3 regions of the Streptomyces sp. CA-249302 genome follow, and region 3 is predicted to be linked to each of the others. Evidence: riboswitches for the same ligand, from Rfam matches in the RefSeq annotation. Region 3 holds a riboswitch; each other region holds the start of a gene.
The links. A riboswitch is a leader RNA that binds a small molecule or an ion and turns the genes downstream of it on or off. The one in region 3 is predicted to bind cyclic di-AMP.
Positions count from the first base shown of each region.

Region 1 (7,058 bases), 3.6 Mb from region 3:
TGGTCGCGGTGGAGAACCGGTCCCGGTCCTTCACGGCCATGTCCCCGCCTCCCGTTCATACGCGCGTACGTCCCCGCACACGGTACGGGACCGGTACGGGGACGTACGTACGACTGGCGCAGCCTTAACCCTTAACGGGTCAGCCCTTGAAGCGGGGGAAGGCGGAGCGGCCGGCGTAGACCGCCGCGTCGTCGAGGATCTCCTCGATGCGCAGCAGCTGGTTGTACTTGGCGACGCGCTCGGAGCGGGCCGGGGCGCCGGTCTTGATCTGGCCGCAGTTGGTGGCGACGGCGAGGTCGGCGATGGTGACGTCCTCGGTCTCGCCGGAGCGGTGCGACATCATGCACTTGAAGCCGCTGCGCTGGGCGAGCTCGACGGCGTCCAGGGTCTCGGTGAGCGAGCCGATCTGGTTCACCTTGACCAGCAGGGCGTTGGCGGCGCCGTCGTCGATGCCGCGGGCCAGGCGCTCCGGATTGGTGACGAAGAGGTCGTCGCCGACGATCTGGACCTTGTCGCCCAGCTTGTCGGTGAGGACCTTCCAGCCCGCCCAGTCGTCCTCGAACAGCGGGTCCTCGATGGAGACGAGCGGGTAGGCCGCGACGAGCTCCTCGTAGTACTCCGTCATCTCGGCGGCGGAGCGCTCCTTGCCCTCGAAGAGGTACTTGCCGTCCTTGTAGAACTCGGAGGCGGCGACGTCGAGCGCGAGGGCGATCTGCTCGCCCGGGGCGTAACCGGCTTCCTTGATGGCCTCGAGGATGAGGTCGAGGGCGGCGCGGTTGGAGTCCAGGTTCGGGGCGAAGCCGCCCTCGTCGCCGAGGCCGGTGGACAGGCCGCGGCCCTTCAGCACCTTCTTGAGGGTGTGGTAGACCTCGGTGCCCCAGCGCAGCGCCTCGGAGAAGGACTCCGCGCCGATCGGGGCGATCATGAACTCCTGGATGTCCACGTTGGAGTCGGCGTGCGAGCCGCCGTTCAGGATGTTCATCATCGGGACGGGCAGCAGGTGCGCGTTCGGGCCGCCGAGGTAGCGGAAGAGCGGCAGGTCGCTGGCCTCGGAGGCGGCGTGGGCGACGGCGAGGGAGACGCCGAGGATGGCGTTGGCGCCGAGGGAGCCCTTGTTGTCGGTGGCGTCCAGGTCGAACATCGCCTGGTCGATCAGGCGCTGCTCGGTGGCGTCGTAGCCGACGAGCTCCGGGCCGATCTGCTCGATGACGGCGAGGACGGCCTTCTCGACACCCTTGCCCTGGTAGCGGTTGGGGTCACCGTCGCGGAGCTCGATGGCCTCGAAGGCACCCGTGGAGGCGCCGGACGGGACGGCGGCACGACCCGTGCTGCCGTCGTCGAGGCCGACCTCGACCTCGACCGTGGGGTTGCCTCGGGAGTCCAGGATTTCCCGGGCTACGACGACGTCGATGGACGGCACGAGCATCTCCTTCTTGGGATCTGACGCGGCTACGGCACTGCCGCAGCGGCTCTGCGAGACGAGCCTAACCGGCTCCGGCCGATCGGCCACGTCGCCGACCGCCCCTTGGGCAGAACCGAGAGTAAATTGTTTCCGAACGGAACAAAAACCTGCGCGAAAGAGCGCACAAAAAGCCCCGCCCCGGTGCGTACGGGGGAACACGCACCGAGACGGGGAGCCCGTGGGGGACGGGGGAGACCCTCACGTGTCCTCCATATTGGTGGACACGGCTGTGTGGGCCCTGTGGTTCAGCTAGGACTTACTTCAGGTGCAGCTGCTGACCCGGGTAGATCAGGTTCGCGTCCTCGACGATGTCCTTGTTCAGCTTGAACAGCTTCTGCCAGCCGCCCTTGACCTTGTGCTTCTCGGCGATCGAGCTGAGGGTGTCGCCCTTGACGACCTTGTACTCGCCGTCGCCCTTCTTGACCTTCTTGCCGGTCGGGGTGGTGACGGTCTTCGTCGACTTCTTCACCGTCGTGCGCTCGGAGGAGCGGGAGGCGGTCTGCGACTCGGAGGAGCGGGTGCTCGTGCTGCTGGAGGAGGAGCTCGACGCGCTGCTGCCGTTGTAGGCGGCGCTGGACAGGCCCGTACCGCAGACCGGCCAGGCACCCTTGCCCTGGGATGCGAGGACCTTCTCGGCGACGGCGATCTGCTGCGCCTTGGAGGCCTGGTTGGCCTGCGAGGCGTAGGCGGTGCCGCCGTACGCGGCCCAGGTGGAGGCGGAGAACTGAAGGCCGCCGTAGTAGCCGTTGCCGGTGTTGATGGACCAGTTGCCGCCGGACTCGCACTGGGCGACGGCGTCCCACTCGGAGGCGGTGGCGGCGGAGGCGTTGCCGGCGGCCATCAGCGGGGCGGCGATGGCGACACCGGTGACGCCGGCGAGCGCGGCGACGCGGGTGGCCTTGGACGGACGACGATGCTTGCCCTTGCCGGAAAACAGCATGGTTGATCCCCTCACCGACGCCTGCGAGGTGAGCTGTCGGGTTCGGGCCGGTTGAGTTGCCCTGCCACGTGCCTCCCGGCACGCGACTTCACCCCAAGCCGCCACCGTCAACTGCCCGGTGGGGCACTTACCTTGGGTCCCCCGCTCCTGCCTACGGCGCTGCTAAGCGACGACTGTTCCCGTACGGCCGCTGGCAGGACTCGGCGTTGCGACAGACGGGGCTCGGGTTGCCGAGCGGTGACGACCGTAGACAGGGACTCCGCGGAATTTCAAAGACGATCAGGGCTTCTGAGACTCATCCCACACTTTCACCAAACCGGACATTCAGTGGCGAAACATGACGCGAACTCCCGTCGTTTTTCGCCCTGTTCGACGCCGATTCGACACCTATTCGACGGGGAGTTCCAGGGTCTGACCGGCGCCGATGCGGTTCGGGTCGGTGCCGATGGCCTGCTTGTTCGCGGCATAGAGGGCGCGCCACCCGCCGTCCAGGCCAAGGGAGTCGGCGATCGAGGCGAGGGTGTCGCCGGCGTGGACGGTGTACGTGTCGTTCGTACGACCCGTGTCCGCGTCCTCCTCGGCGGCGGCACCGCGGTGGCGGCCGCCGCCGATCGCGCCGGTGTCGACGAGGCTCCAAGAGCCGACGGCCTGCTCGGAGTTGTCCGACTCGTCACCCTTCGCCCGATCTGTGGACGAACTGTCGGCCTCCTGTGAGGCGGAGGGCGACGCCGAACTGTCGGATTTGGCGGAGTTGTCCGCGCCGTCCGCCCCGTCGGCAGAGGCGCTCGGGGAGGCCGAACTGTCGGATCCGTCACCCGAGGACGAGGACGAGGAGTCCGAGGCCGAGTCGCCGGACGAGTTGGACAGGCCCGTGGAGTCGGAACCGCCGGACGAGTCGGAACTCCCGGACGAACCGGACGAGTCGTCCGCGACACCGGTGTCCACGTCGGCCGAGCCGGAGTCCTTGGTCAGCCCGGTGGTCAGCCCGCAGGTGTGGAACGCGCCCACGCCCTGGTCGTCGAGCAGCTTCTCGGCGACGGCGATCTGCTGGTTCCGGCTGGCCAGATCCGCGCTCGGGGCGTAGTCGAGGCCGCCGTACTGCTCCCAGTGCTCCTGGGTCAGCTTCAGTCCGCCGTAGAACCCGTCACCGTTGTTCTCGCTCCACGAGCCGCCGGTCTCGCACTGGGCCACCTTGTCCCAGGTGTTCCCGTCGGCGGCGCTGGCGCCGCTCGCGGCGAACAACGGGATCGCGATGGCGGAGCCGGTCACGCCGGCCGCGACGAGGAGAGCCGGAGCCTGGCGGGGGCGACGGTGACGACCGTTCCCGGAGAGCATGCGGAGGCCTTTCGCGAGACAGCAGTGACCGCGGCGCGTGAAGCTTGGGCCAAACCTTGGCGCCGCCATGGTCCGAGAACCTATCGACTGACGATCACTTGTCACAAGTTAATGCCGCGTAGATCACGTGAAGATCACAGACTTGAGTGCGTGTCACGTTTGGCCGGATGGCTGTAGTGGCTCAACAGGGCTGAACTCGACCGGCAGCGTACGCAGTCCACGCATGATGAGCCCCCCGCGCCACCTCAACTCCGCCGGGTCGGCGGCAAGTTGCAGATCCGGGAGCCGGGTGAGGAGGGTGGCGAGCGCGGTCTGCCCCTCGAGTCGGGCCAGCGGGGCGCCCAGACAGTAGTGGATGCCGTGTCCGTATCCCAGGTGCTGGTTGTCGCGGCGGGAGAGGTCGAGGGTGTCGGGATCGGCGAAGCGCTCGGGATCCCGATCAGCCGCGGCGAGTACGACGAGCACCGGATCGCCGGTCGCGATGTCCTGGCCGCCGATGCTGAGCGGCTCGGTGGCGAACCGCCAGGTGGCGAGCTCGACGGGACCGTCGTACCGGAGAAGCTCCTCGACTCCCGTCTCCAGCAGGCCGAGTTCGCCGGCGGCGAGGGAGGACTGGAGGCGGTGGCGCTGGTCGGGGTGGGTGAGGAGGGCGTAGGTGCCGTTGCCAATGAGATTGACGGTGGTCTCGAAACCGGCGAACAGGAGGATGAAGGCCATGGCGGCGGCCTCGTTCTCGGTGAGGTGCTCGCCGTGGTCGGAGGCGCGGATGAGACCGGAGATGAGGTCTTCACCGGGGGCGGGTTCGGCGGGCAGTGCCTCGCGTTTGCGGTGGATGAGTTCGGCGAGATAGCCGCGCATCTTCTTCACGGACCGCGCGACGCCGCCGCGCGGTCCGCCGCCGTGCCGGATCATCATCCCGGCCCAGTCCCGGAAGTCGTCCTGGTCCTCTCGGGGGACGCCGAGCAGATCGCAGATGGCGTAGATGGGGAGGGGGAAGGCGAAGTCGTGGATGAGGTCGGCTTGGCCCTTCGCCGCGAACTGGTCGATGAGGTGGTCGGTGAGCTGCTGGACGCGGGGCGTGAACTCGGCGACGCGGCGGGGGGTGAAGGCCTTGCTGACGAGTCGGCGGAGGCGGGTGTGGTCCGGGGGGTCGATGTTGAGGAGATGCGTCATCAACTCGGCCTTCCGCTCCCCCGGGATACCCGTCTTCCCCTTGGCGTGGGCGGGCTCGTCGTGGTGGGCGGGGTTCTTGGAGAGGCGGGGGTCGGCGAGGGTCTGCTTGGCGTCGGCGTACCGGGTGACCAGCCAGGCTTCCACTCCGCTGGGGAGGGTGGTGCGGTGGACGGGGGCGTGGTCGCGGAGCCAGGCGTATGCGGGGTAGGGGTCTGTGGCGAATTCCCAGGTGAAGAGTTCGGGGGTGGGGGTGGCGGGGGTGGGCTGGTTGGTCACTCGTCGACGGTATCCGGCGGATCGGTGGCGGGGTGGCCGGGTGGCTTCGGGAGGCTTTCGAGGAGGTCGGGCGGGTTGGCTTCGGCGGCCCTGCGGAACCATTCCTCGGCCTCCGCGGTCCTGCCCTGCTTTCTCAGCAGTTCCGCGATGAGGTCCTCGGTGTCCGTGACACCCTGCCCCAGAGCCTGCTGATACAACGCCATGGCCTCGTCGGAGCGGCCCTGTCCCTCCCACCAGATACCCAGGTTGCGGGTCGCGTCCGCGTCCCCGCCGTCGACCGCCTGCCGGTAGAGCCGCTCCACCTCGGCCATGTCGCAGTCGGTCCGCCAGGAAAGCTGCGCCCCCAGTTCGCTCGCCGCACGCGCGTCTCCCCATGCGACCGCGTAACGGAGCCAGTCGTGGCCCTTCGCCTCCTCCGCCCACCACCGGCTGAGGAGGGTGCCCAGACTCCCCGCGACCTCCCGATGGCCGGCGATCGCGGCCCTGCGCAGCCAGCGGATCGCCTCACCCTCACGTCCGGTCCCGGCGAGCATGTCGGCCAGCTCGTGCGCCGCCGTCCAGTCCCCCGCCTCGGCCGCCGTGCGCAGCCAGCGCTCCGCCCGCCGCCGCAGCAGGCTGCCGAGCCGGGCGGCGGCTTCGGTGCTGCCCGCCGTGGCCGCCAGTTCCAGGTACCGCAGCGCGCGGTCCTCGTCGCCGCGGTCCTCCATGATCCGCGCCAGTTCGACCTGCGACGGCAGGTGCCCCGACTTCGCCGCCATCCTCAACCACGCCTCGCGCTCCTCTCCCTCGGCGCGCCGGGCGAGGCCGAGCACCACGTCCAGGTCACCCGCCTCGATCCGGGGCTGCATCGCCGTGCGGGCCGCGTCGAGGACTGTGCGGAAGTCGGGCGCGGAACCCTGCCCACGGAACGCGTCGAGCAGCGTCCACCACACCCCGTCCGGCACCGGCTCCAGGTCGCCCGACCCCACCGCCTCCGCGACCAGCGCCCCGTACGCGCGCCAGGTGTCTCCCTCGTCGCCCGGCACCAGCAGTCCCGAGACCCCGAACATCGGGGTCGTCGCCCAGGCGAAGGCGTCCTCGAACGACTCGCGTTCCTCTGCCCGGTAGTGCTCCTGCACTTTCCCGAGCAACTCGGCGGACACGCCCCCGACCCCGCACCGGGCGATGTCGACCGCCGCCCGGACCAGCAACTGCCCACGCGGATGCTCCAGTTGGGTCCCGACGCGGCGCCACTCGTCGAACAGGTGGTGTCCGACGGCAAAGTACGAGGCCACGCCCTCCGCACCGCTCCACATGTACGCCGGGTACGCACGCGGGTCCTCGAGCCGGGCCAGCCGGTCCAGTTCGGCCGCACTCCAGTCCCGGCCCAGCTCCACCGTGCGGGCATCGGCGACGACCCGCTCGCCGGGCGCCGTCCCTCTTCGACGGCGGTAGTACTCGTCGGGGCTCATCGTGCCGAGTACGACGGCGCCGAGGCTGGTGAGCCGCCCGAGCAACCGGGGGTCGAGGCCTCCGTCGCCCAGATGGTCCGTCAGTTCGTCCAGCCAGACGACGTACTTCCCGGGGCGCCCTTTCAACGCGGTGAGCACGGGACGCAGGTCTTCCCCCGGATCCGGCACGTACAGCCGGTGCCCCACCAGCGACCGCACCCCCTGCCACGCCGTGTACGACTTGCCGACGCACGACTCCCCCAGGATCAGCACCAGGCCCTTGGGGACGAGCACGGCGCGTAAGACGTCGTCGCAGTCACGCGACACGTACGGCGGCACGTCGGACAGCCCCGGCACGTGCCGGGTCGGCCGCACCCCGAACTCCAGCGGCTCCACCTGCTCCACGGGCCGCCACTCCGCCGGCGCGGGAACGGTCCCGTAG
Region 1 is NZ_JBNJMG010000001.1:4,502,723-4,509,780, forward strand. It holds gene ACQEWB_RS20090 (FtsB family cell division protein) at 1-40, opposite strand, end outside; gene eno (phosphopyruvate hydratase) at 140-1,426, opposite strand; gene ACQEWB_RS20100 (transglycosylase family protein) at 1,719-2,402, opposite strand; cyclic di-AMP (ydaO/yuaA leader) riboswitch at 2,406-2,571, opposite strand; gene ACQEWB_RS20105 (transglycosylase family protein) at 2,790-3,737, opposite strand; gene ACQEWB_RS20110 (cytochrome P450 family protein) at 3,891-5,186, opposite strand; gene ACQEWB_RS20115 (tetratricopeptide repeat protein) at 5,183-7,058, opposite strand, start outside.
Region 1: linked by a shared signal. The riboswitch ahead of ACQEWB_RS20100 (transglycosylase family protein) and the one ahead of ACQEWB_RS36705 (M23 family metallopeptidase) in region 3 are both predicted to bind cyclic di-AMP.

Region 2 (7,058 bases), 1.9 Mb from region 3:
CGGAAGTCGAAGGAGGCGACGGTGACCTTGTGGAGCTGGCCACGGACGGCGCCGCCCGGGAACTCGGCCGTGTGCAGGTTGGCGTAGAAGGATCCGGGGTCGTTCTTCAGGGCGTCGAGCAGCCCCTTGTCCTTCACCTGGACGGTGCCGGTGACGCTGTGCCGCCTGCTCTTCTCGAGCAGCTTGGTGAAGTCGACCTTGACGCCGCCGTTGGTGCCCTTGGCGCCCTGGTGGATGTGGAGCATGGTCGGCTTGCCGGTGCCGCGCCAGGTCACGGCGACGGAGACCTTGTCGCCCTTGACCTTGATGAACTCCAGCGCGGCGCCGTCCTTGTCGCCCACGGCCGGACCGCCCGCCACGGGCACCTCGTTGGCGCCCCGCAGGCTGGTGGCCAGCAGGGTCCCCCCGGTGCCGCCGGAGACGGTCCCGCTCTGGCTGACGATGGTCTGGTCGGTCATGCCGCTCATGCCGGCGTGCCCCGCGTGGTCGGCGCGGGAGCCTCCGGTGGCGAAGGCGGGAATCACCGCTGCGGCGACACCGCCCGCGGCGGCCACCGCGACAGCGGTGACGATCAGGCTCTTACGGCGCTTCGAGAACGTCGCGTTCATGCCCATGATTCTTTTGTCTCCCCGTAACTCGGCCGGCACCCCCTGCGCCGGCCTTCTGAGTACGAGTACGGAATCAATCTTGGATTGGACTCAGTCCAGAGTAGTGACGTGCGTCACACACCCCAGAAGGTGGTACGTGGCTCAGCCGGCCCGGTGGACCACCGCGTCGCACATCTCCATGAGGGAGAGCTTCGCGTCGCACTCCGGCAGCGGAGCCAGCGCGGCCCGCGCGTCCTCGGCGTACCGGACGGTGTCCCGGCGCGCCTGCTCCAGCGCGGGGTGCGCGCGCAGCCCGGCCAGCGCCTCGGCGTGCCGCGTGTCGTCGGTGAGGTCGGAGTCGAGCAGCTCGCACAGCGCGATGTCCTCGGCCAGCCCAAGCCGTGCCGCCCGCTCGCGCAGCCGCAGCACCGGCAGCGTCGGGATGCCCTCGCGCAGGTCCGTGCCCGGCGTCTTGCCGGACTCGTGCGAGTCGGAGGCGATGTCCAGTACGTCGTCGGCGAGTTGGAAGGCGACCCCGAGCCGCTCGCCGTACTGGGTCAGCACGTCCACGACCGTCTCGTCGGCGCCCGACATCATCGCGCCGAACCGGCAGGACACGGCCACCAGCGAGCCGGTCTTGCCGCCGAGCACGTCGAGGTAGTGGTCGACCGGGTCCCGGCCGTCCTGCGGACCCGCCGTCTCCAGGATCTGGCCGGTGACGAGGCGTTCGAACGCCTCGGCCTGGACGCGGACGGCCTCCGGGCCGAGGTCCGCCAGGATGTGCGAGGCGCGCGCGAAGAGGAAGTCGCCGGTCAGGACCGCGACCGAGTTGCCCCAGCGGGTGTTGGCGCTGTCGACCCCGCGGCGCACCGCGGCCTCGTCCATGACATCGTCGTGGTACAGCGTCGCGAGGTGGGTCAGCTCCACCACCACGGCCGAGGGCACGACTCCGGGGGCATAGGGGTCCCCGAACTGGGCGGCAAGCATCACGAGGAGCGGACGGAACCGCTTTCCACCCGCCCGTACCAAGTGCTGGGCGGCCTCCGTGATGAAGGGGACCTCGCTCTTGGTGGCTTCGAGCAGTCCCTCCTCGACGGCCGCCAATCCGGCCTGGACATCGGCTTCCAGAGCCTGGTCCCGCACGCTCAGCCCGAACGGCCCGACGACGGTCACGAGGGGTCTCCTGTCTGCTGGTGTCTACTGCCGGTTACGAGGTTTGTCGATAGGTCGCTGCCATCACTCGAGTCAGCGTATCCGGTCACCTTTCGATCACCGATGCCGCCCGCCCGTCCAGCAGGGGCGGTATCGGATCACGCCCGGTATGTTTCTGATCACCCGATAACAACGGATATTTATCGACTTGAGCTGACCACTTGTTCCACCTGGAGGGAAGCCGCCAACCGTGTCCCGAACCGAAGCCGACGTCGAGCCCGGCAGCCAACCACCCCCCGAGGACGACCACGCCTACTTCGGCCGGCCCAAGGGCCTGCTCACGGTCGCCCACGGCGGCATGGGCATGGCGGCCGGCTCGCCGACCGCATCCTCAGTTCGTACCGCGCCGTCCTGTGGGGCGGCATCCTGATCGCCTGCGGCCACTACGCGATGACGGTGCCGACCCAGGGGATGGCCTGGGGCGGACTCGGCCTCATCAGCGCCGGGACGCCGGCTTCGCGCTGTACCAGATGGCGATCAACATCGGCGCCTTCGCGGGCCTGCTGATCACCGGCCGGCTCGGCGACCACAAGGGCCGGCACCGGGGTTTCTCGGCGGCCGCGATGGGCATGACCTTCGGACTGATCCAGTACGTCGCGGGCCGCCGTCACCCAACCGGGTGACGTTACCCCTCGCGCATCCGGGTCTCGGCGCCGCCGGATTCGCGGTCGAGCACGCACGAGCGACAGCGACGACTCCGCGAGCGCAGAGACCCGATTCTCCTGAGGCCGAGGGCTCGGGGTTCCTTGCAAGGACGCGATGAACGGCATCGGGCGTGCCGTCCCGTCGGGCGCCGCGTACGGGCAGTTCGCTGGAACTGCCCGTACGCGCGCGTGCGTCGGCCGAGCCGGCGATCACCTTCGAGGAACCGGAGCAGTACGAGCCGCTCGGCGCCCCAGGGCGGGTGGCGGCTGGAGGCCGACCCGCTGTCGGCCCGCACCCGCTCCGACTGGTCGATCCGGCCGCACCGCCCGGACCTGCCCTGGGACACGACGATCCGGACGCGTTCCGAGATCAGCTGCGACGCGGAGTCCTTTTTGACCTCCAATGAGGTTGTTTGCACGGAGGGCAGCGAGGTCGCGTTCCACCGGACCCGGGAGAAGCGGATTCCATGGACGGCCAATTGACGGCGAGTTGAGGGCATTGCCCGATTTGCCACCCTTGTGGACGCCAGTGAGTTGGCTCACGCCGGACCATGATCGGCATTCCATCACATTTCGGCCGATCCGCCTTTTCCGGTATGCCAGTTGAGCCTTGGCAGCAGCAAAGGATCAAGCACCCCATACGCCTCAGAGCAAGGTCAATAGGGGTGTTCTGTGAATCCGGTACTTGTTCCGGACATGTGCTCTCGCATACGTTCCCGGCCTGTCGGGCGGACGCCGAATCCTGCCACCGCCCGGACCATCCACCGAGAACGCACGGGCAGGAGCGGGGGACCCAGGTAAGTCGCCGGGGCTGGACGTCTTCGGACATTCCGGACCGGCTTGGGGTGTAGTCGTGTCGCCTTGCGGCGGCGCGGCCGGGCAGCTCCCGCCCGAACCCGACAGCTCACCTCGCAGGCGACGGAGAGGAACCCCGTCATGTCCGCTGCCGCTCAGCACCGCCGTCCCGCCCGCTCCCGCATAGCCCGCAAGCTCGCCGCCGTGGGCCTCGGCGCCACCGTCCTCGCCCTCCCGGTCATCGGCGCGACCAGCGCCTCCGCGGCCACCACGACGACCGTGACCGCCACCTCGCTGGGCTACTCCAACACCCTCGACGGCTGGATCCGCGCCTCCCTCCAGGTGATGGCGCAGCACGGCATCCCCGGGTCGTACAACGGCATCTACCGCAACGTGATCCGTGAGTCCTCGGGCAACCCGTACGCCATCAACAACTGGGACTCCAACGCGCTGGCGGGCACCCCGTCCAAGGGCCTCCTCCAGGTCATCGACCCGACCTTCGCCGCGTACCACGTCTCCGGCACCTCGTACGACCCGTACGACCCGGTCGCCAACATCACCGCCGCCTGCAACTACGCGGCCCAGCGGTACGGCTCGATTGACAACGTCTGGGGCGCCTACTAGGCCGCTACCGGCCCTGTGGGAAGAGTCTTTCGAGGACGACGGCGATGCCGTCGTCCTCGTTCGACAGGGTGATCTCGTCGGCCACCGCCTTGAGTTCGGGATGGGCGTTGGCCATGGCGACGCCGTGGGCGGCCCAGTCGAACATGGGGATGTCGTTGGGCATGTCCCCGAAGGCGATCGTCTCGTGCGGGCCGAGGCCCAGGTGTTCGGCGGCGAGCGCGAGACCGGTCGCCTTGGTGATGCCGCATGGCTGGAGTTCGACGGTTCCGGGTCCCGACATGGTGACGGTGGCCAGCGAACCGACCACGGCACGCGCGGTCGCCGCCAACTCGTCGTCGGACAGGTCGGGATGGCGCAGCAGCACCTTGCTGATGGGCTCGCACCACAGGTCGTCGCGGCGGCCGACCCGGACCGCGGGCAGGGTCGGGTGCGGCATCAGATAGCCGGGCTCGACGAGGGTGAGCCCGTCGACGCCGTCCTGGTCCACGGCCGCGTACACCATGCCCACCTCGGCCTCGATCTTGCCGAGCGCGGTCTCGGCCAGCTCCCGGTCCAGCGTGACGGACCACAGCAGCCGGTCCGCGCCGGCGTCGTACACCTGCGCGCCCTGCCCGCACACCGCGAGCCCCTTGCTGCCGAGGTCGTCCAGGAGCGGCCGCACTCTGGGGGCCGGCCGGCCCGTCACGACCAGGTGACGGGCACCGGACTCCGCCACGCGCGCGAGGACGGCGAGGGACCGGTCGGAGAGCGTGTCGTCGCCTCGGAGCAGCGTGCCGTCCAGGTCGGTGGCGATGAGTGCATATGCGGTGGGTGCGGCCATGATCAGAGAATACGGACAGTACGCCCCATGGACTCATCGCGAACCGGACGACCGCCTTGTTCACCTGCGTGACCTGGTCAACTCCCGTACCAGTGCAGTCCCTTCGAGGCAACGGGCGGCCCGCGCCGCGGGGGCGGCGGGCCGCTCGTCGTCAATCAGGCATGTGCCGCCGCCAAGTGCTTGGCCAGCCTCGGCGACGCGAACTCCGTACCGCAGACGAACCGCATCACCGGGCCGTACGAGGCGGCGGACGGCAGGCCGGTGAAGTACAGACCCGGGACCGAGGAGACGTAACCGGCGCCCAGCCTGGGCGCGCCACGGCTCACCGCGAGGCGGGTGCGCAGTTCGTGGCCTAGGAAGTCCATCGCGGCTATGTCGACCCGGTAGCCGGTCGCCGCGATGACGTGGTCCGCGGAGAGGTTCTCCGTGCGGCCGGTGTGGCTGCGGACCGTGAGCGTCGGGCTTGTGCCGTCCGTGTCCGTGCGCACGATCCGGTCGACCTCGCTGACCTGCACCTTGCCCTCGAAGCGGTCGCGCAGCCACCAGGCACCGAGGGGGCCGAGGACGCGGCGGACGAGGTAGTGGCGGGCCTCGGCGGGCAGATAGCGGTACGGGTGCGGGTAGTAGCTGAGGGCCCACAGCGACCAGGCGCGGCCGAAGGGCGACTCGGGGCGCAGCTTCGGCTGCTTCCACGGCGGCGCGCCGAACGCGACCCGGCCGCGGCCGCGGGAGACCACCCGCACCTGGGCGCCCGCCTCCGCCGCCAGCGCCGCGGTCTCCAGCGCGGACTGGCCGGCGCCGACCACGATCAGGTCCTTGCCGGAGTAGCGCGTGAGGTCGTGGTGCTGGGAGCTGTGGGAGACCGGGCCCGTGGGGGTGGGTCCGTCCGCCGCGGCCGTGGCGAGCTCGGCCGGCAGGTGGGCGAGGCCGGACAGGCCGGTCGCGACGACGACCGCGCGGGCGGTGAACAACTCCCCCGAGTCCAGCTTCAGTTCGAAGACGCCCGCCTTGTTCCGGTCGACCGAGACCACCCGCACCCGCTCCAGCTCGGGCACCAGCTTCTGCTGGAACCACTCGCCGTAGGCGATGAAGGTCTCGATCGGGATGATGTCCTCGTCGGTCACCAGCCGCTTGATGCCGGCGGCGTCGCAGTAGTCGACGAGCTTGTGACCCTGCTGCGGCGCGTCCAGACTGGAGGCGACCGGGGTCGACTTGAGGAGCATGCCAGCGGGCATGTGGTCGCGCCAGCTGACCATGGGCTCGCCGAAGACGCGGACGGGTATGCCGCGGGCTCGAAGGTGGGCGGCGGTCGACAGGCCGAAGGGCCCGGCGCCGATGACTGCAACCGGTTGGATCACGAAGTCCCTCCCCAGGACGTCACTTCGTCACTCCGTGCCGGCTCCGACAGCTGTGCTGATGGTTCAGCTGCCCGAACCGGTGGTGCCGCCGCGGCGGTTGGTGCGCCACAGCTGATACAGGTGCTTCGCGCCCGGCCGCACGAAGCGCGCGAGCATCGTGAGGAACGGCAGCGGGTCGTCACCCGCGAGCCAGGCCAGCTCGGTCCCGCTCGCGCGCGCCGGTGCGTGCGGCGTCGTATAGCCGCTGCGGCGGTAGGCGAGCAGGGCGGGCAGGTCGATGTTCTCCACGATGTACCGGTGACCGGCCCGCTGTTCCCCCTCCGGGACGGAGCGGCCGGTCAGGTCCAGATGCATGGCGCGTACGACGTCCACGCCCGACTCGTTCTCGAAGAGCCGGAACTGGGCGCCCATGCGCGGGTTGAAGTCGAGGAGCTTGTACTGTCCGTCGCGCCGGTCGAAGCGCAGGTCGAGGTCGATGATTCCGGTGAAGCCGATCTGTTTGATGAAACGCGCGGCGAGGTCGGCGAGTTCCGGATTGTCGACGACGTACGCGTTCGCGGTCATTCCGGCGTGCGGCGGCCAGGAGCGGACCTTCACGCCGGTGAACATCGCGAGCGGGGTCGAGTCCTGGTCGAAGTAGGCGTGCACGATCCAGTCCTCGGCGTCCTCCCTCGGCAGGTAGTCCTGGAGGATCACTCCGGGGTGCTCGCCCCAGTCGCGGGCCAGGTCGAGCAGGCCCTCGCGGGTGGCGATCCTCGTCGTGCCGTTCACCGCGGGCTGTTTGCGGCGGACGAAGGCCTCGCGGTTCTTCGCCACCACCGGGAAGCTCGCCTTCTCGGCGAAGGCCACTATGTCGTCGTACGACTGCGGGAAGGCGGCCGTCGGGCTCGGGATGCCGTGTTCCACGCAGAGTTCGTGCAGGCCCTGCTTGCTCGCGAGGCGGCGGGGCAGGGCGGGTTCGACGCGCGGGAACAGGAAGCGGCCCGCGAGCTCGCCCTGGTGCTCGGCGATCAGGACG
Region 2 is NZ_JBNJMG010000001.1:6,245,797-6,252,854, reverse strand. It holds gene ACQEWB_RS28235 (CHRD domain-containing protein) at 1-608, opposite strand, end outside; gene ACQEWB_RS28230 (polyprenyl synthetase family protein) at 750-1,760, opposite strand; partial or broken gene ACQEWB_RS28225 (peptide MFS transporter) at 1,990-2,419, shown strand; partial or broken gene ACQEWB_RS28220 (CocE/NonD family hydrolase) at 2,602-2,926, shown strand; cyclic di-AMP (ydaO/yuaA leader) riboswitch at 3,183-3,374, shown strand; gene ACQEWB_RS28215 (transglycosylase SLT domain-containing protein) at 3,380-3,862, shown strand; gene ACQEWB_RS28210 (HAD family hydrolase) at 3,867-4,682, opposite strand; gene ACQEWB_RS28205 (FAD-dependent oxidoreductase) at 4,838-6,040, opposite strand; gene ACQEWB_RS28200 (ATP-grasp domain-containing protein) at 6,104-7,058, opposite strand, start outside.
Region 2: linked by a shared signal. The riboswitch ahead of ACQEWB_RS28215 (transglycosylase SLT domain-containing protein) and the one ahead of ACQEWB_RS36705 (M23 family metallopeptidase) in region 3 are both predicted to bind cyclic di-AMP.

Region 3 (7,058 bases):
CGCCTCGGAGAGCGCCTGGGCGAAGGCGAGGGCCTGGCGCACGGTCTCGGGGCCGTCGCCGGCCTCGCTGACGCGCAGGCTGAGGTCGTCCGCGGTGGAGTTGCCCGTGTAGCCGTGGTCCGCCTCGCAGTTGGGGTCGCCGCAGGCGGCGGGCTCCAGGTCGATACGGGAGACAGCACCCCAGCCGATGGTCAGCACGACCTCGCGGGGCAGCGTGCCCGGCTGGTACTGCTCCGGATTGGCGACCACCCGGCTGAGCACGACCGAGGAGATCCGGCCGAGCTTGACCGACTCGGTGGAGGTCGTCGCGTACGGCGTCGGGGAGGTGGTGTCCGCGGCCTGCTCGTCGGTGTGGCTGACGATGAAGCGGTTGCCGGTGAGGACGAGCACGGTCACGTGCCGCCGCACCTCGTTCTGGTCGAACGTCGTCTCCTGGTGGACCAGGTACGACCGGATGGGCTCGCCGCCCACGGCGGCCTCCACCGCCTCGGCCACGAGGGCCGGGTAGTAGCCGCTGCGCTCGATCGCCGCTCGCAGCCCCTGGGTCGTCGTACTGGTCTTGGCCATGACGTCCATCCTACGGGGGTGCACTGACTGCGAGGCACCGGTCAGGGCTGTCTCCGGGCTCGTCTCAGTAGACGGGAAGGGTGCGCGGGCCGAGGTCGTCGCGCGCGGGCGGGGGCGCGAGGCGCACGGAGGCGCCGAGAACGCTCAGGCCACGCGGGGCGACGACGACCGGCTCCAGGGTCACCGCGACGACCTCGGGGTGGTCGTCGACCAGGCGCGACACCCGCAACAGCAGTTCCTCCAGGGCAGGCGTGTCGACCGGGGTCGAGCCGCGCCAGCCGAACAGGAGCGGTGCCGTCCGGATCGACCGGATCAGCGAGGTCGCGTCCCGGTCGGTGACCGGGACCAGCCGGTGCGCCATGTCGCCGAGCAGCTGCGAGGCCGCCCCGGCCAGTCCGAAGGACACGACGGCCCCGGCCGCCGGGTCGATGACGGCCCGTATCACCGTGTCCACCCCGCGCGGCGCCATGCCCTGCACGACCGGCCGCAGCTCCTCGGGCTTCCCGAACAGCTCGGTCAACTCGGCGTACGCCCGCCGCAGTTGCTCCTCGTCCGCGAGATCCAGGCGTACGCCGCCCAGGTCGGCGCGGTGGCGCAGGTGCGGGGCGGTGGCCTTGAGGGCGACGGGGTAGCCGAGCGTCCCGGCGGCCCGTGCGGCGTCGTCCGCGGTGAAGGACGGGACGGCCCTGCGTACGGCGATTCCGTACCGCCCGAGCAGCTCGCAGGTCTCCTCGGTGCCGAGGGTGAGGCCCTGTCCGCGCGTGAGCATGCCGTCGATCTGGGCGGCGGCGCCCTTCTCGTCGATGTCCTCGTACTCGGGCACCTTGCCGGGCTCGGCGGCCTCGCGCCGCCACTGGGCGTACTTCACGGCTTCGCCGAGGGCCCGGACGGCGCGCTCGGCGGCGGGGTAGGCGGGGATGAGGCGGGGTTCGGTGTCAGGGGGCCGCGGCGCCCCGGGCGGGGTCGGTGCGGAGGACGGCGGGGGCAACTGCTGCGAAGGGCGGAGCCGGCGGGCACCGGAGGCCTTGGCCTCGGCCTGCGGTGCGGTGCCGGCCGCGGCCGACAGGGCTTCGGCGAGCCCGCCGAGCTCCACATGTACGACGAGCACGGGCTTGCCGGGGACCTGTTCCGCGGCGGACCGCAGCGCCTCGGCCAGCTCGGCGTCCGCGACCGAGGCCTCGCCGATCGCCGGGATCGCGGTGACGACCACGGCGTCGCACGAGTCGTCCCCGAGGGCCCGCAGCAGCGCCGCGTGGAAGTCGCCCGCCGTGGCCCCCGTGGTCAGGTCCAGCGGCTGCTGCGGCCTGAGCCCCTCGGAGAGGCAGGCGTCGTACGTCAGCAGCCCCAGCGACTCGGAGTTGCCGAGGATCGCCACGCGCGGGCCCTTCGGCAGCGGTTGCCGGGCCAGCAGCAGGCCCGCGTCGACGAGTTCGGTGATGGTGTCGACACGGATGACCCCGGCCTGCCTCAGCAGCGCGGACACCGTCGCGTGCGGCAGGCGCGTGGCCCGTACGGCGTGCCCTTGCGGTGCGCTGCCGGCGCCCTGGACGACTACCAGCGGCTTGGCGGCCGCGGTGCGCCGGGCGAGGCGGGTGAACTTGCGCGGGTTGCCGATGGACTCCAGGTACATCAGTACGACGTCGGTGTCCGGGTCGTCGTACCAGTACTGGATGACGTCGTTGCCGGACACGTCCGCGCGGTTGCCGGACGACACGAAGGTCGAGACGCCGGTGACCCCTGTGACGCCGCCGCCGCGCCGGTGCAGCCGGGACAGCAGGGCGATGCCGATGGCGCCGGACTGGGCGAACAGGCCGATGCGGCCGGGGCGGGGCATCTCGGGGGCGAGGGAGGCGTTGAGCCGTACCTCGGCCGAGGTGTTGATGACCCCGAAGGCGTTCGGCCCGATGATCCGCATGCCGTACGTGCGCGCGTGCCGCACGAGTTCGCGCTGGCGCTCGCGCCCCTCGGGCCCGCTCTCGGCGTACCCGGCGGAGACCACGACCAGCCCCTGCACTCCGTGTTCGCCGCACTCGGTGACGACCTCGGGCACCTGCTCGGCGGGCACGGCGACGACCGCGAGGTCCACGTGCCCGTCGATGTCCCGGACCGAGCGGTGGGCGGGGATGCCGTCGAGTTCCTTGAGGTCGTCGGGGAAGGCCTTGTTCACGGCGTACAGCGAACCCGTGAACCCGGCGTCCCTGATGTTGTCGAGAACGCTGCGGCCCACGCCCCCGGCGGTGCGCCCGGTGCCGACCACGGCGACCGAGCCGGGCACCAGGAGCCGCCGTACGGACCGCGCCTCCGCGCGCTGCTCACGCGCGCGTTGGACGGCGAGCGAGCGGTCGGTGGGTTCGAGGTCGAACTCCAGGCGTACGACGCCGTCCTCGAAGTGGCGCTGCTGGGTGTAGCCCGCGTCCGTGAACACCTTGATCATCTTGGTGTTGGCGGGCAGCACCTCGGCGGCGAAGCGGCGGATGTCGCGCTCGCGGGCGACGGCCGCGATGTGCTCCAGGAGGGCGGAGGCGACACCACGGCCCTGGTGCGCGTCCTGGACAAGGAAGGCGACCTCGGCCTCGTCGGCGGGGGCCGACGCGGGCATGCCGTCGGCACCAATGCGGTCATAGCGTACGGTGGCGATGAACTCGCCGCCGACCGTGGCCGCGAGTCCCACCCGGTCCACAAAGTCGTGGTGCGTGAAGCGGTGGACGTCCTTTGCGGACAGACGCGGGTAGGGCGCGAAGAAGCGGTAGTACTTCGACTCGTCCGACACCTGCTCGTAGAAGCTGACCAGGCGCTCGGCGTCATCAACGGTGATGGGGCGGATGCGTGCGGTGCCGCCGTCGCGCAGCACCACGTCGGCTTCCCAGTGGGCGGGGTACTCGTGCCGGTCCGACGAGGTCTGCATGGGCCCCAGAGTACGGCTCGCGTCCGACAACGGCGCGAGGCAGTCTGTGGAGAACCGACAGCAGAGCGGGCAGGACGGAAGTCGGGCCGAGGCCGCGGCCCGACTACTCACACCGGACGGACGAAGGTCCGGTCCGGGCACGCTTCGCGTGTGGGAAACTGGTCTAGACAACCCTGAACACCGAAGGGCAGCATCACATGGCTGAGCGCCGCGTCAACGTCGGCTGGGCCGAGGGCCTCCACGCCCGCCCCGCTTCCATCTTCGTCCGGGCCACCACGGCCGCAGGTATCCCGGTGACGATCGCCAAGGCCGACGGCAACCCCGTCAACGCGGCCTCCATGCTGGCCGTCCTGGGCCTGGGCGCCCAGGGTGGCGAGGAGATCGTCCTCGCCTCCGACGCCGAGGGCGCGGACGTCGCCCTCGACCGTCTGGCCAAGCTGGTCTCCGAGGGCCTCGAGGAGCTTCCCGAGACCGTCTGATCAGGGCATCACAGAAGGGCTCGTCCGAATTACCGGGCGAGCCCTTCGCATTTCCTCCACCGGGATCGCCGAATTCCCGATCGGGGGCAGCATGAATAACCCCCGCGAATTTCTCACTTCTTTGTATACGGCGCCCGTGTTAATGCCGCAGGCTCGGCATGTTTACGGCATGTTGCGAGTTCCTCACACGGTCGGTGCGATCGCCGCCGGAGGTGAACCGCAGCCGGTGCACCGCGCTGGAGCGCTCGGTGTGCAGCGAGGTGACGGCACGCGCGCGTTCGCTGTCGCCACGGGCCACCGCGTCGACGATCGCGCCGTGCTCCGCCCAGGACTCCACGGGGTTGACGGGGGCGTCCACGGCGTACATCCAGGCGATCTTGTGGCGCAGCTGCGTCAGCATCGAGGTCAGCGCGGGGCTGCCGGAGGCCTGGGCGAGCGTCTCGTGGAACCAGCTGCCCAGGGAGCGCAGATCCTCGCTGCTGCCCCTCCTGGCCCGCTCCTGACCCAGTCTCACCAGGCCGCGCAGGACCTTGAGGTGGGCCTCTGTACGCCGCTGGGCGGCGCGGGAGGCGCCGAGCGGCTCCAGGAGCATGCGCATCTCCAGCAGGTCGGCGGCCTCCTGCTCGTTCGGTTCGGCCACGCACGCGCCCGCGTGCCGCCGGGTCACCACGAAGCCCTCGGCCTCCAGGGTGCGCAGGGCCTCACGGACGGGGACGCGCGAGACGCCGTAGCGACGGGCCAGGAGTTCCTCGGTGAGGCGGCTCCCGCGCTCGTAGACACCGGCGACGATGTCGTCTCTGATCGCCGTGCATACCGAGTGCGCCGGAATACGCATGACCGACCTCCGTCTTAATCCCCGTGAAACGTCGCCGATTGACGTGTGTTCGGTGACTCTATTGCAAACGGCGGGAATTTCCGACGGGGGGTCGGAATCCATGGATATTTTTTGGACACCAAGGTGACGGAAACGGCGAAACCCCGGCTCGGGGAGCCGGGGTTCCAGGAGATCCTGCGGTCCGTCGTCAGACGTTCACGCCGTGCGAGCGCAGGTAGGCGACGGGGTCGATGTCCGAGCCGTAGTCGGGGGTCGTACGGGCCTCGAAGTGCAGGTGCGGTCCGGTGACGTTGCCGGTCGCGCCGGAGAGGCCGATCTGCTGGCCCGGGGTGACGGTCTGGCCCACCGAGACGCCTATGGACGACAGGTGACCGTACTGGGTGTACGTCCCGTCGCTCATCTTGATCACGATGTTGTTCCCGTAGGACCCGCCCCACCCGGCCTCCACGACCGTGCCGGAGCCGACCGCGTGGACGGACGTACCGCTCGCCGCGTGGAAGTCGATGCCGGTGTGGCTGCCGGAGGACCAGAGGGAACCGCCGGTCTTGTAGCCCGTGGAGACGTACGAGTTGGAGATCGGCGCGACGAAGGTGTTGAGGCGCTTGCGCTCGGCCGCGCGGGCGGCGCGCTCCTTGGCCTCACGCTCCGCCTTGGCCTTGGCGGCGGCCTTCTTGCGCGCGGCCTCCAGGGCGGCCTTCTTGCGGGCGGCCTCCTCGGCGGCCTGCTTCTGCGCGTCGGCCTGGGCGTCGATCTTGTCGGCTATGGAGTCGCCGATGGCGATGACGGGGTTGAGGCCGGTCTGCTCGACCGAGTTGTCGGCGGCGAGCGCGGGAGACGCGAGGGTGCCGATGACACCGGTGGTGGCGAGGGCGGCGACGCCGGCCGCCTGGACGGTGGAACGCTTGACGCGGCTGGGACGGCGGTGCTTCCCGGTGGCGCACATGAACGCCATGTACTGGCTGGTCCTTTCCTTCCTTCTCGCCTACCGGGTTAGCTGACGGGTTCGGAGCAGGAAGGTCTCCTACGGACCCCCTCGCTGGCGCGCGGGCGTCCGATTCACCCCAGGGACTTCGATGGGTCCCCGGCTCCCCTGGCTCGCGCCGTACGGGGACTCGGCGATGACTGCCCGGTGCCACGGATGCGGCGCGGTGCCTGACGGACAGCCCGGACGACGCTAAGCGGGCCCGCTTTCAATCCCCAAACGGATCACGGTGTTTGTAGCGCATCCCACAGGGCAGACAGGCAACCTCCGCCCCAATTCGGACATACGAGGGCCCTGGTGACACTTCAGTCACCAGGGCCCTCACGCGCGCGTGCCCCTACTCGGCGGCCACCACGGTCACTTCACCGATGCCGAGGGCCTCCACGGGCGCCTTGATCTGCGCCGCGTCACCGACGAGGACGGTCACCAGGCGGTCCACCGGGAAGGCGCTCACTGCCGCCGCGGTGGCCTCCACGGTGCCGGTCGCGGCGAGCTGCCGGTACAGCGTCGCCTGGTAGTCGTCGGGCAGGTGCTGCTCGACCTGGTCGGCCAGCGTGCTCGCGACGGCCGCCGCGGTCTCGTACTTGAGCGGCGCCACCCCGACGAGGTTCTGCACGGCGACGTCCCGCTCGGCGTCGGTGAGGCCGCCCTCGGCGAGCGTGCGCAGCACCTTCCAGAGGTCGTCGAGCGCCGGGCCGGTGTTCGGGGTGTCGACGGAGCCGCTGATGGCGAGCATCGAGGCGCCGGTGCCGTCCGGGGCGGAGCGCAGGACCTGGCCGAAGGCCCGCACGCCGTAGGTGTAGCCCTTCTCCTCGCGCAGGACGCGGTCCAGGCGGGAGGTGAGGGTGCCGCCCAGGCAGTACGTGCCGAGCACCTGCGCGGGCCACACGCGGTCGTGCCGGTCGGCGCCGACGCGGCCGATGAGCAGCTGCGTCTGGACGGCGCCGGGGCGGTCGACGATGATCACGCGCCCGGTGTCGTCGGCGGTCACCGGGGGCACGGGGCGGGGGTCGGCCTTGGAGCCGGTCCAGGTGCCCAGGGTCTCGCCGAGCAGCGCGTCCAGGTCGATGCCGGTGAGGTCGCCGACGACCACCGCGGTGGCCGTGGCGGGCCGGACATGGCGGTCGTAGAAGGCACGTACGGCCGCCGCGTCGATCTTCTCGACGGTCTCCTCGGTGCCCTGGCGCGGGCGCGACATCCGCGAGGTCGCCGGGAACAGCTCCTTGGAGAGCTCCTTGGCGGCCCGGCGGGAGGGGTTGGCCAGCTCGTGCGGGATCTCGTCGAGGCGGT
Region 3 is NZ_JBNJMG010000001.1:8,098,148-8,105,205, reverse strand. It holds gene ACQEWB_RS36725 (DUF5998 family protein) at 1-576, opposite strand, end outside; gene ACQEWB_RS36720 (GNAT family N-acetyltransferase) at 632-3,472, opposite strand; gene ACQEWB_RS36715 (HPr family phosphocarrier protein) at 3,670-3,951, shown strand; gene ACQEWB_RS36710 (GntR family transcriptional regulator) at 4,091-4,786, opposite strand; gene ACQEWB_RS36705 (M23 family metallopeptidase) at 4,974-5,738, opposite strand; cyclic di-AMP (ydaO/yuaA leader) riboswitch at 5,752-5,914, opposite strand; gene ACQEWB_RS36700 (M16 family metallopeptidase) at 6,106-7,058, opposite strand, start outside.